DNA from 3 places in the Streptomyces sp. NPDC031265 genome. Region 3 is predicted to be linked to each of the others. Evidence: riboswitches for the same ligand, from Rfam matches in the RefSeq annotation. Region 3 holds a riboswitch; each other region holds the start of a gene.

What was found. A riboswitch is a leader RNA that binds a small molecule or an ion and turns the genes downstream of it on or off. The one in region 3 is predicted to bind cyclic di-AMP.
Region 1: linked by a shared signal. The riboswitch ahead of ACZ499_RS29960 (M23 family metallopeptidase) and the one ahead of ACZ499_RS36255 (transglycosylase family protein) in region 3 are both predicted to bind cyclic di-AMP.
Region 2: linked by a shared signal. The riboswitch ahead of ACZ499_RS10910 (M23 family metallopeptidase) and the one ahead of ACZ499_RS36255 (transglycosylase family protein) in region 3 are both predicted to bind cyclic di-AMP.

Annotation. Positions count from the first base shown of each region.
Region 1 covers NZ_JBVIHM010000024.1:97,989-103,543, reverse strand. The annotation lists gene ACZ499_RS29965 (alpha-galactosidase) at 1-1,512, shown strand, start outside; cyclic di-AMP (ydaO/yuaA leader) riboswitch at 1,899-2,064, shown strand; gene ACZ499_RS29960 (M23 family metallopeptidase) at 2,069-3,025, shown strand; gene ACZ499_RS29955 (SGNH/GDSL hydrolase family protein) at 3,156-3,947, shown strand; gene ACZ499_RS29950 (NAD-dependent epimerase/dehydratase family protein) at 4,118-5,113, opposite strand; gene ACZ499_RS29945 (polysaccharide deacetylase family protein) at 5,206-5,555, opposite strand, start outside.
Region 2 covers NZ_JBVIHM010000005.1:164,060-169,614, reverse strand. The annotation lists gene ACZ499_RS10920 (HPr family phosphocarrier protein) at 1-28, shown strand, start outside; gene ACZ499_RS10915 (GntR family transcriptional regulator) at 246-923, opposite strand; gene ACZ499_RS10910 (M23 family metallopeptidase) at 1,130-1,900, opposite strand; cyclic di-AMP (ydaO/yuaA leader) riboswitch at 1,914-2,074, opposite strand; gene ACZ499_RS10905 (M16 family metallopeptidase) at 2,289-3,656, opposite strand; gene ACZ499_RS10900 (M16 family metallopeptidase) at 3,674-5,026, opposite strand; gene ACZ499_RS10895 (DNA gyrase/topoisomerase IV subunit A) at 5,207-5,555, shown strand, end outside.
Region 3 covers NZ_JBVIHM010000039.1:28,720-34,274, reverse strand. The annotation lists gene ACZ499_RS36270 (DUF501 domain-containing protein) at 1-341, opposite strand, end outside; gene ACZ499_RS36265 (FtsB family cell division protein) at 401-877, opposite strand; gene eno (phosphopyruvate hydratase) at 997-2,283, opposite strand; gene ACZ499_RS36255 (transglycosylase family protein) at 2,735-3,397, opposite strand; cyclic di-AMP (ydaO/yuaA leader) riboswitch at 3,400-3,600, opposite strand; gene ACZ499_RS36250 (transglycosylase family protein) at 3,860-4,834, opposite strand; gene ACZ499_RS36245 (cytochrome P450 family protein) at 4,967-5,555, opposite strand, start outside.

The DNA.
Region 1 (5,555 bases), on a different contig from region 3:
CACCAGCACCTGCCCTGGGTCACCCTGGACGCCGAGGGCACCGCCACCGAGGAGAGCGGCGAGGTGTACGGGTGCGCGCTCGGCTGGTCCGGGTCCTGGCGCATCGCCGTCCAGCACCTGCCGGACGGCCGGGTGCAGATCAGCGGCGGCGCCGGGTACGACGACTCCGGGCTGCTGTCCCTGGCGCCCGGCGATTCGTACACCACACCGGTCTTCGCCGGGCTGTGGAGCCCGGACGGCTTCGGCGGGGCCAGCCGGGAGTGGCACGCCTGGCAGCTGGCCCGGGTGATCCCGGATGCCGAGCGGGTGCGGCCGGTGCTCTTCAACTCCTGGGAGGCCACCGGGTTCGACATCTCCGAGCCGCAGCAGCGGGCGCTGGCGCACCGGGCGGCGGCGATGGGCGTCGAGCTGTTCGTCATCGACGACGGCTGGTTCGGGGACCGCACCCATGATGCGGCCGGGCTCGGCGACTGGACGCCCAACCCCGAGCGCTTCCCCGGCGGCCTCAAGCCGCTGGCCGACGAAGTGCACGCGCTGGGCATGCGGTTCGGGATCTGGGTCGAGCCGGAGATGGTCAACGCCGACAGTGCGCTGTACCGGGCGCACCCGGAGTGGGTGCAGCACCAGAGCGGACGCCGGCGCACCGAGTTCCGCAACCAGCTCGTGCTCAACCTGGCCCGCCCGGACGTCCAGGAGTACCTCTGGGAGCAGCTGGACGGACTCCTTTCGAGCGCGCCCGTCGACTATGTGAAGTGGGACTTCAACCGCTGCTTCACCGACGCGGGCTGGCCCGGCGAGGAGTATCCGCAGAAGCTCTGGATCGAGCATGTCCGGGCGCTGTACGGCCTGTTGGAGCGGCTGCGGGCCGCGCACCCCTCGGTCGACTTCGAGTCCTGCTCGGGCGGCGGCGGCCGGATCGACCTCGGCATCCTCTCCCGTACGGACCAGGTGTGGACCTCCGACAACACCGACCCGCTGGACCGGCTCGCCATCCAGGACGGCTTCAGCCAGCTGCACCCGGCCCGGGTGATGGCCGCCTGGGTCACCGACAGCCCCAACACCCTGCTCAACGGCCGCCGCAGCAGCCTGCGCTTCCGCTTCGGGAGCGCGATGGCCGGGGTGCTCGGCATCGGCGGGGACCTCACCCGGTGGAGCGAGGCCGAGCTGGCCGAGGCGCGCGGGTGGGTGGAGCTGTACAAGGCGATCCGGCCGGTGGTGCAGCTCGGGGCCCAGTACCGGCTGCGGCCGCCGCGCGGGGGGCTCAGCGCCGTCCAGTACGTGCGCGGCGACGACACCGTGGTCCTCGCCCACCTCCAGGCCCAGCGCTACGGCGAGCGTCCCCCGGCCGTACGGCTGCGCGGTCTGGACCCGGCGGCGGCCTATCGGTGCCTCGACACCGGGGCCGTACACAGGGGAGCGGTATTGCTGCACCGGGGTCTGGACACCGGGCTGCGGGGCGATCTTGATGCGGCGGTGTTCCGTTTCCGGCGGCTTGGCGAACTCCCGGCATAAGGAATTCGCGCTCTTGGCACGCCGAAGATCTCCATCGGGATGCACTGACCAAAAGTGGACAGAATGGGGCGATAGGTGGCGGGAAGGGGTGAATCGGCTAGAACTTTAGCCCGGATTGGGCGATTTGGTGGCTCCTGTCCATCTCCCCGGCGGGAAGGGGAGGTTGCCCGTGAGCAGCGTCATATCCGTGACGTTCCGTGGTGGCGGCCCGAATGAATTCCCCGTTCCGGCGGGGCCTGTTGGGAATTCCCGTCGACGCAGGGTGACCAGAATTCCCGGAGGAATTCCCGGCCGGGAATGCCGAAGGCGAATGGGTACTTGTCGTGACCCGCCGGGCTCGCTTACGGTCACCGCAATCCGGGTGGACCGCCGAATCCTGCCACCGCTCGGAATCCGCACCCATCCACGCGTGGCAGGAGCGGGGGACCCAGGTAAGCGCCGTCCGGAATTCCGGCACGGCTCGGGGTGAAGCCGGAACACCGCACGCGGTGCCCGGCCGGGCAGCTCCAGCCCGAACCCGACAGCTCACCTCGCAGGCGCCGGAGAGGAATCCGCCATGCCCGCGAAGGGTAAGCACCGCCGTCCCAAGTCCAGCCCGATATCCCGGGGCATGGTCGCCGCCGGTACGGGCGGCGCCGCGCTCGCCATCCCGCTGCTGGGCGCCACCGGCGCGCACGCCGCGGTGAAGACCGCCGCCCCCGCCACCGCGCCCCAGCAGGCCGTCCGCGCCGCCGGGACCTTCATCGCCGCTCCGGCCGCCGCCCCGCAGGCCGTGCCCGCCACATACAAGGTCAAGAGCGGCGACTGCCTGTCGCAGATCGCCCAGGACCACCGGCTCGGCGGCTGGCAGCGGCTCTACAAGGACAACCGCGAGGTCGTCGGCTCCGACCCGGCGCTGATCCGCCCGGGCATGAAGCTCACCCTCGGGGCCAAGGTCCCGGGCGGCGGCGCGTCGCACGGCTCCGCCAAGGCGAGCGGTTCGCACGACTCCGGTACGAAGAAGTCCGCCCCCCGCACGGCGAAGTCCTCCCCGGCCGCCTCCGCCCCCAAGGCGGCCGCCGCCGCCGACACCTCCTCGTCCGCCACCGCGAACCAGGGCTCCGCCTCCGGCTTCCGCGCGCCGCTCGACAGCGTGAGCATCGGCACCCCGTACCGCATGGCCGGATCCATGTGGTCCAGCGGCTACCACACGGGCGTCGACTTCGCGGCCGACACCGGCACCACGGTGAAGGCCGTCGGCGCGGGCACGGTCGTCTCGGCCGGCTGGGGCGGCGCGTACGGCAACCAGGTCGTCATCCGGCACGCCGACGGCATGTACTCCCAGTACGCCCACCTCTCGCAGTTCTCCGTCTCGGCCGGGCAGACCGTGACCGAGGGCCAGCAGCTCGGGCTCTCCGGCGCCACCGGCAACGTCACCGGCCCGCACCTGCACTTCGAGATCCGTACCACGCCCGACTACGGCTCGGACGTCGACCCGCTCGCCTACCTCCGCCAGCAGGGCGCGAACCTCTAACGACCGTTGCCCCGTCGGCAATTGGCGCGTATTCCCGCTGCGGGAAACTGACCGGGTGGTCTATATCACCCATCGTCAACCCCTCCTTACGGTCGCGTAGGTCACACCCATAAGGGAAAGATGTGGTCTCGTGGCAGACGATTCGAGATCATTCAGCAGCGGTACGTTCGGGTCGTACACGGCGCTCGGCGACAGCTTCACGGAAGGCGTCGGCGACCCCGGCCCGGACGGGGCGTTCGTCGGCTGGGCGGACAGGTTCGCCGTGCTACTGGCAGACCAGCGACCGGAGGGGGCCTTTCGCTACGCCAATCTCGCGGTCCGCGGTAGGCTCCTCGACCAGATCGTCGAGGAGCAGGTGCCGCGGGCCAAGGAGCTCGCGCCCGACCTGGTGAGCTTCTGCGCGGGGGGCAACGACATCATCCGGCCGGGCAGCGACCCGGACGACGTGGCCGAGCGCTTCGAGCGCGCCGTGGCCGACTTGAAGAGCGCGATCCCGACGGTCATGGTGACCACCGGGTTCGACACGCGCGGGGTGCCGGTCTTCAAGCATCTGCGGGGCAAGGTCGCCACGTACACCGCGCACGTGCGCTCCATCGCGGACCGCTACGGGTGCCCGGTGCTCGACCTGTGGTCGCTCAAGTCCGTTCAGGACAGGCGGGCGTGGGACGGCGACCGGCTGCATCTGTCGCCGGAGGGGCACACCCGGGTCGCGCTGCGCGCCGCGCAGGTGCTCGGGCTGCAGATCCCCGCCGACCCGGACCAGGCGTGGCCCCCGCTGCCGCCGCGCAACACCCTGGACGTGCGGCGCGACGACATCCACTGGGCGCGCGAGCACCTGGTGCCGTGGATCGGACGACGGCTGCGCGGCGAGAGCTCGGGCGACCACGTGGAGCCCAAGCGCCCGGATCTGCTGCCCCTCTGACGCATCATCAGCGCCGTATCGGAGCAGCTTTCCTCAGTGCGGTGCGGCCCCGCGCCCCCATAGGGGCGCGGGGCTGTGGCATGTGCGGCTCCGCCGAGACGGGGGTCCCCCTGTTCGAGTGAAGCCGAGAACTTGGGGGAGCGACCGGCCACAGACGGCCCGCAGCCGAATCACCGCTGCGTCAGCAGCCTCCGCTCCGTCTCCGGGTCGAGTCCGACCCGGGGGCGGTCCGGCCGCTGCGGAGCCTCGCCGCCGATCGATTCGAGCCAGGCCCAGGTGTCGGCGACCGTCTCCTCGACGGGACGGCAGCGCAGCCCCGAGAGCACGGCCTTCCACACGTTCGAGCCGTGCATCGTGCGGTGCAGCTCGCCCGGCGGAATCCACACCGGCAGGTGGTTCCAGGGCTCGACCCCGGCGGCCAGGATCGGCTCCGGGTCCGTCCAGCGCAGCTCCGCGCCGCCGCCGGTGACCCGTACGCATGCCTCAAGCAGCTCGCCCATGGTGGTGTGGTCCGGCGGGGAGACCAGGTTGTACGGGCCGCAGAGCCCGAAGTCGGCCGCGCTCACGATCCACTCCGCCAGGTCCCGGGCGTCGATGAACTGGACCGGCAGATCGCGCGGCCCCGGCGCGAGCACCTCGCCGCCGCGCGCCATGCGCCCCAGCCACCACGGCAGCCGCCCGATGTTCTCCCACGGGCCGAGGATCAGCCCCGCGCGCACCAGGAGCGAGCGGTCCGGGCCGAACTCCTGGACGGCGGCGAGCTCGCCGCCGCGCTTGGCCTGCGGATAGTCCACCTCGTCCCCGGCGTCGGGCGAGCCGTCGACCGGCGGCGCGCCCTCGTCGGCCTCGGCCGGGACCGGGTCCGCGTACACGGACCGGCTCGACACATAGACGTACCGGGCGGCGCGGCCCTGGGCGAGCAGCCGGGCGGCGTCGCGCACCGCCGAGGGCGCCCCCGACCAGGTGTCCACGACCACGTCCCACCGCCCGTCGGCCAGCGCCGCCAGGCCGCCCTCGGCCGTCCGGTCGCCGAGCAGTGTGCGCACGCCCTCGGGCGGCTCGTGGCGGCCCCGGTGGAAGACCGTCACCTCGTGCCCGCGCGCCACCGCGGCCTCGGCCACGGCGCGGCCGACGAATTCCGTACCACCCAGTATCAGTAGCTTCATGGCCGCAACTCTGCCTGCCGGAAGGGGTCCTGAGAACCGTTGCATGCTGAGGGCGAAATCCTGGCCGTGCCCATGCGCGGCCCGAGGGAGCGTCAGGGGCGGTAGAGCTGGCCGGGCTTCGGGGCGGCGGGGGCGAGCAGCTGGGGCACGGTCACGAAGGTGAAGCCGCGCGCTTTGAGGGCGTCGATGATCCCGGGCACGGCGGGCACGGTCCCGTCGTAGATGTCGTGCAGCAGGATGATGCCGTCGCGGTCGGCCTGGTCGAGGATGCGCTCGGTGATCAGGGCCGAGTCGTTGGTGGAGTAGTCCTTGGCGGTCGCGCTCCACAGGATCTGCGAGAGCCCCAGCTCCTTGCTGACCTTGGTGACTTCCTTGTTGGTGCGGCCCTGCGGCGGCCGCATCAGGACCGGCTTGCGGCCGGTCAGCTTGGCCACCGCCTCCT
Region 2 (5,555 bases), on a different contig from region 3:
CCTTGAGGAGCTCCCCGAGACCGTCTGACCGCACCCGGTCGGCCGAACCCGGCCCGGGCCGGCGCGTCACCGCACTTCGCGAAACGGAGCCGCGGACCCTGAATTCAGGGTCCGCGGCTCCTTTCGTTTTAAGCGAGTGGTACGGGTCGCGCGAACCTCTTACCCGCGCCGCTGATTTCCGGCGGCGATTTCGGGCAGCGCGGAAGAACCCCGCCGAATCACTCCCTTTGTATACGGCGACCCCGTTAAGCGCGGGCGCTCGCGGTGTTTACTGCATGTTGCGAAGTCCTCACGTCCACCGGGTGCCGCAGGCGATAGGCGGAAAACGCGCGGTCGGCGTGGTGGGCGGCCAGCGATCTGGCCCGCTCGGCGTTGCCGCGCGCCAGCGCGTCCACGATCGCCCCGTGCTCCGCCCAGCACTCGACGGGCAGCGCGGGCTGCTCCACCACGTACATCCAGGCGATCTTGTGCCGCAGCTGGGTGAGCAGCGAGATGAGGCCGGGACTGCCGGAGGCCTGGGCCAGCGTCTCGTGGAACCAGCCGCCCAGCGAGCGCAGATCCTCGCCCTGGGCCCGCCGGATGCGGTCCTGGCCCAGCCTGACCAGGCCGCGCAGCACCTTGAGATGGGCCTCGGTGCGCCGGGCGGCCGCCCGCGAGGCGGCCAGCGGCTCCAGCATCGCGCGCAGTTCGAGCAGGTCGGCGGCCTCCTGCTCGGTCGGCTCGGCGACACAGGCCCCGGCGTGCCGGCGCGTGGTGACGAACCCCTCGGACTCCAGCGTGCGCAGCGCCTCGCGGACCGGGACGCGCGAGACCCCGTACCGCCGGGCGAGCACTTCCTCGGTGAGCCGGCTGCCGCGCGCGAAGAGTCCCGCGACGATGTCGTCGCGGATTGCCGTGCATACCGATTGCGCTGGAATGCGCATGACCGAACCTCCGCCTTAATCCCCGCGAAACGCGGTCGATCGACGCCTGTTCGGTGACTCTATTCGAGCGGTTGTTAATTCCCGGTGACATGCCGTATGCAATGCATATCTTTTGGCCACGGACGGCTCCCGGCTCGCCCGACGGCGACGCCGAAGCCCCCGGCGCGGACGCCGGGGGCTTCGGTGGAGGTGCGGGGACGGCCGCGTCAGACGTTGACGCCGTGCGAGCGCAGATACGCGATCGGATCGATGTCCGAGCCGTACGACGGGCCCGTGCGGGCCTCGAAGTGGAGGTGCGGGCCGGTGGTGTTGCCGGTGTCGCCGGAGATGCCGATCTGCTGGCCCGGCTCGACGCGCTGGCCGACGGAGACGCCGATGGACGACAGGTGGCCGTACTGCGTGTACGTGCCGTCGTTCATGCGGATGACGATGTTGTTGCCGTAGGCACCGCCCCAGCCCGCCTCGACGACGGTGCCCAGGCCGACGGCGTGCACCGAGGTGCCCTCGCCCGCGTGGAAGTCGATGCCGGTGTGGCTGCCGGAGGACCAGATCGAGCCGCCGGTCTTGTAGCCGGTGGAGACGTAACTGCCGTCGATCGGGGCGACGAAGGAGTTGAGGCGCTTGCGCTCGGCCTCGCGGGCGGCGCGCTCCTTGGCGGCGCGCTCCTCCTTGGCCTTCGCCTCGGCCTTGCGCTTCGCCTCGGCGGCGGCGCGGGCCTTGTCGGCGGCGTGCTTCTGGGCGGCTGCCTGGGCGTCGATGCGGTCGGCGAGGGAGTCGCCGACCGCGATCGCCTGGGTGATGCCGGTGTCCTCGACGGAGGCCGCGGCGGGCGCCGAGGTCTCGGCGGCCAGGGCCGGGGAGGCGAGGGTGCCCACGACTCCGGCGGTGGCGAGAGTGGCGATGCCCGCTATGTTCGCGCTCTTGCGCGACATGGCGCTCGGACGACGGTGCTTCCCGGTGGCACGGGTGAACGCCATGAAGGGGCGGTGTCCTTTCCTTCCATCTCGCCTACCGGGTTAGCTGACGGGTTCGGAGCTGGAAGGTCTCCTACGGGCTCCTCCGCGGGCGGAGGCGTCCGATTCACCCCAGGGACTGAGTGGGTCCCCGGCTCCCCTGGCTCGCGCCAGTTGGGGACTCGGCGATCGCTGTCCGGTGCCGCGACTGCGACGGATGGTGACGGACAGCGCGACCGACGCTAGACGGCTGATCTTTCAATCACCAAACAGACACGTCTTTTTGTTGCACACGCCACATGACAGACAGGCAACCTCCCCAACAAATCGGACATACAGGAGGACCCCGGCGGCACATCGGCCACCGGGGTCCTCCTCCCGCGCACGCGTCCGCGCGCGCCGGTCCGCTCAATCAGCCCGCGACGACGGTGACTTCACCGATGCCGAGCGCCTTGACGGGCTCCTCGATCTGCGCCGCGTCCCCGACGAGGACGGTCACCAGACGGTCCACCGGGAAGGCGCTGACGACCGCCGCGGTGGCCTCCACGGTGCCCGTGTCGGCCAGCAGCGCGTACAACTGCGCCTGGAAGTCGTCCGGGAGGTGCTGCTCGACCTGGTCGGCCAGCGTCCCGGCGACGGCGGCCGCCGTCTCGTACTTGAGCGGGGCCACGCCCACCAGGTTCTGCACGGCGGTCTCCCGCTCGGCGTCCGTCAGCCCCTCGGCGGCGAGCTTGCGCAGCACCGTCCACAGGTCGTCGAGGGCCGGGCCGGTGTTGGGCGTGTCGACCGAGCCGCTGATGGCGAGCATGGCCGCGCCGGTGCCCTCCGCGCCGGAGCGCAGCACCTGACCGTACGCACGCACTCCGTACGTGTAGCCCTTCTCCTCGCGCAGGACGCGGTCCAGGCGGGAGGTGAGCGTGCCGCCCAGGCAGTACGTCCCGAGGACCTGGGCGGGCCAGACGCGGTCGTGGCGGTCCGGGCCGATCCGGCCGATCAGCAACTGCGTCTGGACGGCGCCGGGCCGGTCGACGATGACCACGCGGCCGGTGTCGTCGGCGGTGACCGGGGGCATCGGGCGCTCCTCGGCCGGGGTGCCGGTCCAGGCGCCCAGGGTGTCCGCCAGGATCGCGTCCAGGTCGGTGGCGCCCAGGTCGCCCACGATCACGGCGGTGGCCGCCGCCGGGCGTACGTACGCCTCGTAGAAGGCCCGCACCGCCCCCGTGTCGATCCGCGTGACGGTCTCCTCGGTGCCCTGGCGCGGGCGCGACATGCGCGCGGTGGCCGGGAAGAGCTCCCTGGAGAGCTGCTGGGCGGCGCGCCGGGCCGGGTTGGCCAGCTCGTGCGGGATCTCGTCCAGGCGGTTGCGGACCAGCCGGTCGACCTCCGCGTCGGCGAACGCGGGGGCGCGCAGCGCCTCCGCGAGCAGGCCGAGCGCCTTGGCCAGCCGGGAGACCGGCACCTCCAGGGAGACCCGCACGCCCGGGTGGTCCGCGTGCGCGTCCAGGGTGGCGCCGCAGCGCTCCAGGTCGGCGGCGAACTCCTCGGCGGAGCGCTTGTCGGTGCCCTCGGAGAACGCGCGCGCCATGATCGTGGCGACGCCGTCCAGGCCCGTCGGCTCGGCGTCCAGCGGGGCGGCGAGGAAGATCTCGACGGCCACGACCTGCTGGCCGGGGCGGTCGCAACGCAGCACGGTGAGCCCGTTGGGCAGGGTGGCGCGGCCGGGGGCGGGGAACGCCCAGGGACGCGCGGTGCCGGCGGCCGGCTGGGGATGGAACTGCATGGTCACGCCGGTCTCGCTCACTGCTCTGCTCCCTCTGCGTCGGCGTCGGCCGCGTCGTCTGCTTCGGCGGTGGTCGGCTCGTACACCAGCACCGCCCTGTTGTCCGGGCGCAGGGTGGCCCGGGCCGCGTCCCGCACCTCCTCGGCGGTGATGTCGAGCACCCGGTCGACGGCGGTCAGGGCGAGCTGGGGATCGCCGAACAGCACCGCGTACCTGCAGAGTTCGTCGGCTCGGCCGGCGACCGTGCCGAGCCGGTCCAGCCACTCGCGCTCCAGCTGGGCCTGGGCGCGCTCCATCTCCTCGGCCGTGGGGCCCTCTTCGGCGAACCGGGCCAGCTCGTCGTCGACGGCCGACTCGATGTCGGGGACCTCGACGCCGCCGGACGTCTTGACGTCCAGCCAGCCGAGCGAGGGAGCGCCGGCGAGGCGCAGCAGGCCGAACCCGGCCGCCACGGCGCTCTGGTCGTGGCGCACCAGACGGTTGTGGAGGCGGGAGGACTCGCCGCCGCCGAGGACGGTGAGCGCCAGGTCGGCGGCGTCGCACTCGCGCGTGCCGTCGTGCGGCAGCCGGTAGGCGGCCATCAGGGCGCGCGCGGGGACGTCCTCGTGGACGACCTCGCGCAGCTGCTCGCCGATCACGCCGGGCAGCTCGCCGTCGCGCGGCGGCTGCTTGCCGTCGTGGGTCGGGATCGAGCCGAAGTACTTCTCGATCCAGGCGAGCGTCAGCTCGGGGTCGATGTCGCCGACGACCGAGAGGACCGCGTTGTTCGGCGCGTAGTACGTACGGAAGAAGTTCCGCGCGTCCTCCAGCGTCGCCGCGTCCAGGTCGGCCATGGAGCCGATCGGCGTGTGGTGGTACGGGTGGCCCTCCGGGTAGGCCAGCGCGGTGAGCTTCTCGAACGCCGTGCCGTACGGCACGTTGTCGTACCGCTGGCGGCGCTCGTTCTTGACGACGTCGCGCTGGTTCTCCATGGACTCCTCGTCCAGTGCGGAGAGCAGCGAGCCCATGCGGTCGGCTTCCAGCCACAGCGCCAGTTCGAGCTGGTGGGTGGGCATGGTCTCGAAGTAGTTGGTGCGCTCGAAGCTGGTGGTGCCGTTGAGCGAGCCGCCCGCGCCCTGCACCAGCTCGAAGTGACCGTTTCCGTGGACCTGGTGCGAGCCCTGGAACATCAGGTGCTCGAAGAGGTGCGCCAGGCCCGTGCGGCCCTCGACCTCGTGGCGGGAACCCACGTCGTACCAGAGGCAGACCGCGGCGACCGGGGTCAGGTGGTCCTCGGAGAGCACCACGCGCAGGCCGTTGGCCAGCCGGTGCTCGGTCGCTGTCAGGCCGCCGGAGCCGGCCTGGGCGGTGGCCGTGTGACCCATGGGCATGTACGTCCCTTCGATCGCGGTGAAGAAGTCCTGCCACTGTATGCAAGCGCACCGACACCTGGCGAAGTTCCCGGGTCGCGGTCGGCGTTGTCAGTGGGACGGTCCACAATGGTCGGCGTCAGCAGCAGACCTTGTTGGTGGTCGCTAGAAGAACTCGTTGGTGAAGGAGCCGCAGCCGCGATGGCCCGCCGCAGCACGAAGACCCCGCCGCCGGACGATTTCGAGGAGAAGATCCTCGACATCGACGTCGTGGACGAAATGCAGGGCTCCTTTCTCGAGTACGCCTACTCGGTGATCTACTCGCGGGCCCTGCCGGACGCCCGCGACGGCATGAAGCCGGTCCACCGCCGCATCGTCTACCAGATGAACGAGATGGGCCTGCGCCCCGAGCGCGGCTACGTGAAGTGCGCGCGCGTGGTCGGCGAGGTCATGGGCAAGCTCCACCCGCACGGCGACGCGTCGATCTACGACGCCCTTGTGCGGATGGCGCAGCCCTTCTCCATGCGCCTGCCGCTCGTCGACGGCCACG
Region 3 (5,555 bases):
ATGGCGTCGCGGCGGGCGATGTAGTCCTCGTGGGCGGCGCGGTAGGCCGCGGCCAGCTCGGGGTCCGTCGCCAGACGCTCCGTCATCTCCTTCATGACCCCGTTGGCTTCGAGCGTGCCGATCGCCGACGCGGCCCGCGGGCAGCTCAGGTAGTACGTCGTCGGGAACGGCGTGCCGTCGGGCAGCCGGGGGGCCGTCTCGACCACGTCCGGGTTGCCGCACGGGCAGCGGTGCGCGATCGCGCGCAGTCCGCGCGGCGGGCGGCCCAGCTGCTCCTGGAAGGCGGCGATGTCCGCGTCGGTCGGCACGGTGCTGGGCGTCTGGGGCGGGGGCGTTTCCATCGCGGTTTCTGTCTCAGTCTCTGTCTGTCTGGATCTGTCGCTGTCTGGGCCCGGCGGCGTCAGTTGCCGGGGCGGTCGGCCTTGTCCACGCCGTCCCAGAGGTTCTGGTGCCAGGGGCGGCCGGTGGCGGCCTTGCCGTCGCGGCGGCCCTTGGCGGCCGACGGGTCGGTCACGGTGTAGCCGGTCTCGCCCGGAAACTGCATGTGCAGATGCTCACGGGCCAGCCGCTTGATGTACGCGTCGTCCTGGAGCCGCGCCTTCTCGTCGCGCAGCCGCTCGACCTGCGCGGCCGCGTCTTGCTCCTTGCGGCGCTGCTCGGCGATGTCGCCGCGCTGCGACACGTACTGGCGCATCGGGTACGCGAGGGCCACCACCAGCGAGCACATCACCAGGGCGAGCAGGGCGGCGCGCCCGGTGAGTCGGGAGCGGCGCGCCTGGCGCTTGGTCTGGGAGCGGTAGACCCGGGCCGCGGTCTGCTCACCGAGCCCCTTGAGCCGGGCCGCGGTGGAGAACCGGTCCCGGTTGCCCTTGGCCATGTCGCCCCGCTCCCCTCACGTACGTACAACGTCCCCGGACACGGTACGGGACCGCGGCCGGGGACGTACGTACGACAGGGCGGTCAGCCCATGTCAGGACTGCTCAGCCGGTCGGCTGATCAGCCCTTGAAGCGCGGGAAGGCGCTGCGGCCCGCGTACACCGCCGCGTCGTCGAGGATCTCCTCGATGCGCAGCAACTGGTTGTACTTGGCGACGCGGTCCGAGCGGGCCGGGGCGCCGGTCTTGATCTGGCCGCAGTTCACCGCGACGGCGAGGTCGGCGATGGTGACGTCCTCGGTCTCGCCGGAGCGGTGGGACATCATGCACTTGAAGCCGTTGCGCTGGGCCATCTCGACGGCGTCCAGGGTCTCGGTCAGCGAACCGATCTGGTTGACCTTGACGAGCAGGGCGTTCGCGGAGCCCTCCTCGATACCGCGGGCCAGGCGCTCCGGGTTGGTGACGAAGAGGTCGTCGCCGACGATCTGGACCTTGGAGCCCAGCTTGTCGGTGAGGGTCTTCCAGCCGGCCCAGTCGTCCTCGTACAGCGGGTCCTCGATGGAGACCATCGGGTACGCGGAGACGAGCTCCTCGTAGTACTCGGTCATCTCGGCGGCCGAGCGGGACTTGCCCTCGAACTCGTACTTGCCGTCCTTGTAGAACTCGGACGCGGCGACGTCGAGCGCGAGCGCGATGTCCTTGCCCGGGGCGTAACCGGCCTCCTTGATGGCCTCCAGGATCAGGTCCAGGGCGGCGCGGTTGGAGTCCAGGTTCGGGGCGAAGCCGCCCTCGTCGCCGAGGCCGGTGGACAGGCCCTTGCGCTTCAGGACGGCCTTGAGGGTGTGGTAGACCTCGGCACCCCAGCGCAGCGCCTCGGAGAAGGACTCCGCGCCGATCGGGGCGATCATGAACTCCTGGATGTCGACGTTGGAGTCGGCGTGCGACCCACCGTTGAGGATGTTCATCATCGGAACGGGCAGCAGGTGCGCGTTCGGGCCGCCCAGGTAGCGGAACAGCGGCAGGTCGCTGGCCTCGGAGGCGGCGTGCGCGACGGCGAGCGAGACGCCGAGGATGGCGTTGGCGCCGAGCGAGCCCTTGTTGTCCGTGGCGTCCAGGTCGAACATCGCCTGGTCGATCAGGCGCTGCTCGGTGGCGTCGTAGCCGACGAGCTCCGGGCCGATCTGCTCGATCACGGCGAGGACGGCCTTCTCGACGCCCTTGCCCTGGTAACGGTTGGGGTCACCGTCACGCAGCTCGATGGCTTCGAAGGCACCCGTGGAGGCGCCGGACGGGACGGCGGCACGACCGGTGCTGCCGTCGTCGAGGCCGACCTCGACCTCGACCGTGGGGTTGCCTCGGGAGTCCAGGATTTCCCGGGCTACGACGACGTCGATGGACGGCACGAGCATCTCCTTCTGGGATGTGACGCGAATACGCCGGGCCGCGCGGTCCGGCACCCCTGAGCCTAACCGCCTCCGGGGCATCCACCAGCCGACCGACCGGCCCGTGGGACGAAACGGGGGGCAAAATGTTCCCGAACAAAACAAAACCGTCCCGGCGGGGGGCGGTGGAATGCGGGGCCCTGCGGGGCTGGCTGGTGTTCGTCTGCGGACCGTGGCTGGCTGGTCGCGCCCACGCGGCGGAGCCGCAAAATGTCACAGCCCCGCGCCCCTGGGGGGGGGTTGGGGTCGCCGCAGGGATCGCCCCGCAGGGGCGCTTTCAGGGGCGCGGGGAACTGCGCGACCAGCCACAGACGATCCGCGGACAAACACCGGGCCGAAAAGGGGCGCGGGGAACTGCGCGAGCAGCCACGGATGGCCCGCAGCCGCGCAACGCAGCCCCCACCCCCGAGCGGAGCGCCTAGCTCAGGTGGAGCTGCTGGTTCACGTAGATCAGGTTCGCGTCCTTCACGACGTCCTTGTTCAGCTCGAACAGCTTCTGCCAGCCGCCCTTGACGCCGTGCGCGGCGGCGATGGAGCCGAGGGTGTCGCCGGCCTTCACCTTGTACTCGCCGGTGCCGGTCTTGACCGGGGCCGGGCGGGACTCGCTGCGCGAGGCGGGCGCGGACTCGCGCTTCGGGGCCGGGGCGGCCTTGGGGGTGGCGGCCTTCGAGGACGAGCCGGACGTGTCCACGTTCGCGGACGCGCCACCGGACGTCAGGTTGCCCGCACCGGCGCAGGACCAGGCGCCCGGCCCCTGCATCGCGAGCAGCTTCTCGGCGGTGGCTATCTGCTGGCCCTTGGTGGCCAGGTCGGCGCGGGAGGCGTACTGGGTGCCGCCCGCCGCGGCCCAGGAGGACTGCGAGAACTGCAGACCGCCGTAGTAGCCGTTGCCGGTGTTGATGGACCAGTTGCCGCCGGACTCGCACTGGGCGACCGCGTCCCAGGTGGAGACGGAGGCGGCGGAGGCGGAGCCCGCGGCCATCAGCGGGGCGGCGACGGCCGCACCGGTGACACCGGCGAGCGTGACGACGCGGACGGCCTTGGACGGGCGACGGTGCTTGCCCTTGCCGGAAAGCAGCATGGAGTTCTCCTCACCGACGCCTGCGAGGTGAGCTGTCGGGTTCGGGCGAGTGAGTGGCCCGGCCGCGCCGTGCTGGCGCGTCTTCACCCCAAGCCGGTCCTGTCGGCCGTCTCGTACGTCCCGCCGTATGGCGTACGTCCTTCAACGGCCGGGCCCGGCGCTTACCTTGGGTCCCCCGCTCCTGCCTACGGCGCATCGAGCGTCGACTGTTCCCCGCGACCGGCGGCAGGATTCGGCGTTCCCGGTCGAAGGGGCCCGTGGTGACGAGCGCTCCGACCGTAATCACACCAACCCCTGATGTTCAAAGGGGCACATCGGGGAGAAATCGCCCCCACGTACCCCTCCGCAACCCCTGTTTCCGCAGGTCGGGGGCGTAACGCCCGTACCGGACGGACGGGACACGCCAGTTGACGGAAAGAGACCCATGTCTCACTTGCACAGAAGTGGACATAGGCCCCTGAACTACCCCTTGGGCGTGGCCGGGTTGTCCGTGTTTGCCAGGTTCAGATCAAGGCTCTGGCCGGGCACGATGAGGTCCGGGTCGGAGCCGATCGTCTTCTCGTTCGCCTTGTAGAGCGCTGCCCAGCCGCCCTCGACCTTGTGCGAGCGCGAGATGTCCCACAGGTTGTCGCCGACGCGGACGGTGTAGCCGCCACCCCCGGTGAGCGCGTCGCCCGCCTCACGTGAGTCGGCGTCACCTCGCGAGGCGTGACGCCCCGATTCATGACTGTTTTCCGTATTGCCCGGCTCGGTGGTGGCGGGGGTGCCACCCTCGGCCGGGTCCGGCGTGCCGCGGTGCTTGCCGCCGGAGGCGGAGTCCGTGGAGCCGGTGGCCGGGCTGGACGGCGTCGTGGACCCGGGCCGCCCGCTCGCGCCCGTGGACGGCGCCGAGGACGTCGTGGACGGCTTGGGAGCGGTGGAGGCCGGACCGGACGGCGTCGTGGGCGCCGGAGTCGTCTTCGCGGGCGCGGACGGAGTGGAGGCGTCCGGGGTCGCGGCCCCCTCCTCCGAGGGGACGTACGGCGAGGGCGTGGCGCCCGGGTCGACGGCCGGCGCACCGCCGCCCGAGGTGAGCCCGGAGACCGTCGAGCAGCTGGTGAAGGCCTTGGGGCCCTTCGCCGCGAGCACCTTCTCGGCGACGGCTATCTGCTGCGCGCGGCTGGCCATGTCGGGGCGCGAGGCGTACGCCGTGCCGCCGTAGCTCTCCCAGGTCTCCTGGGAGAGCTGGAGGCCGCCGTACAGGCCGTTGCCGAAGTCGGCGCTCCACGCGCCGCCGCTCTCGCACTCCGCGACGCGGTCCCACGTGGTCGCGGTGGCGGCGCTCGCACCGCTCGCGGCGAAGAGCGGAAGAGCGAGGGCCGAGCCGGTCACCCCCGCCGCGACGACGAGTGCGGGAGCCTGGCGGGGTCGGCGGTGCCGTCCGTTCCCGGAGCGCATGCTGTGGCCTTCCGTGTGACTACGTCTGTGACTACTGGGCCGGGCGTTGAGCCTGGTTTGCCGAGTCGAGGGGTGAACGTAGCCGTACTCGAACGCTTGTCACAAGTCGATGCACCCGCGATAACGCCAAAGTCACAGTTTTGACGGGCTGTCAGTTCGGGTGGGCGTGAACTCGACCGGAAGCGTACGCAGTCCGCGCATGATGAGCCCGCCGCGCCAGCGCAAATCGGCAGGATCCGCCCCGAGCCGCAGGTCAGGAAGGCGGCGCAACAGGGTCGCCAGCGCGGTCTTCGCCTCCAGCCGGGCGAGCGGGGCGCCCAGGCAGTAGTGGATGCCGTGGCCGTAGCCGAGGTGCTGGTTGTCGCGGCGGCCGAGGTCGAGCGTGTCCGGGGCGCCGAACCGCTCGGGGTCACGGTCGGCGGAGGCGAGGACGACGAGCACCGGGTCGCCGGCCGCGATGTCCTGACCCCCGATCGTCAGCGGCCGGGTGGCGAACCGCCAGGTGGCGAGCTCCACGGGCCCGTCGTAGCGCAGCAGTTCCTCGACGCCGGTGTCCAGCAGGTCCGACTCCCCGGCCGCGAGCGAGGCTTGCAGCCGCTCGCGCTGGTCCGGGTTGCGCAGCAGCGCGTACACACCGTTGCCGATGAGGTTCACGGTCGTCTCGAAACCGGCGAACAGGAGGATGAAGGCCATCGCGGCGGCCTCGTTCTCGGTGAGGTGC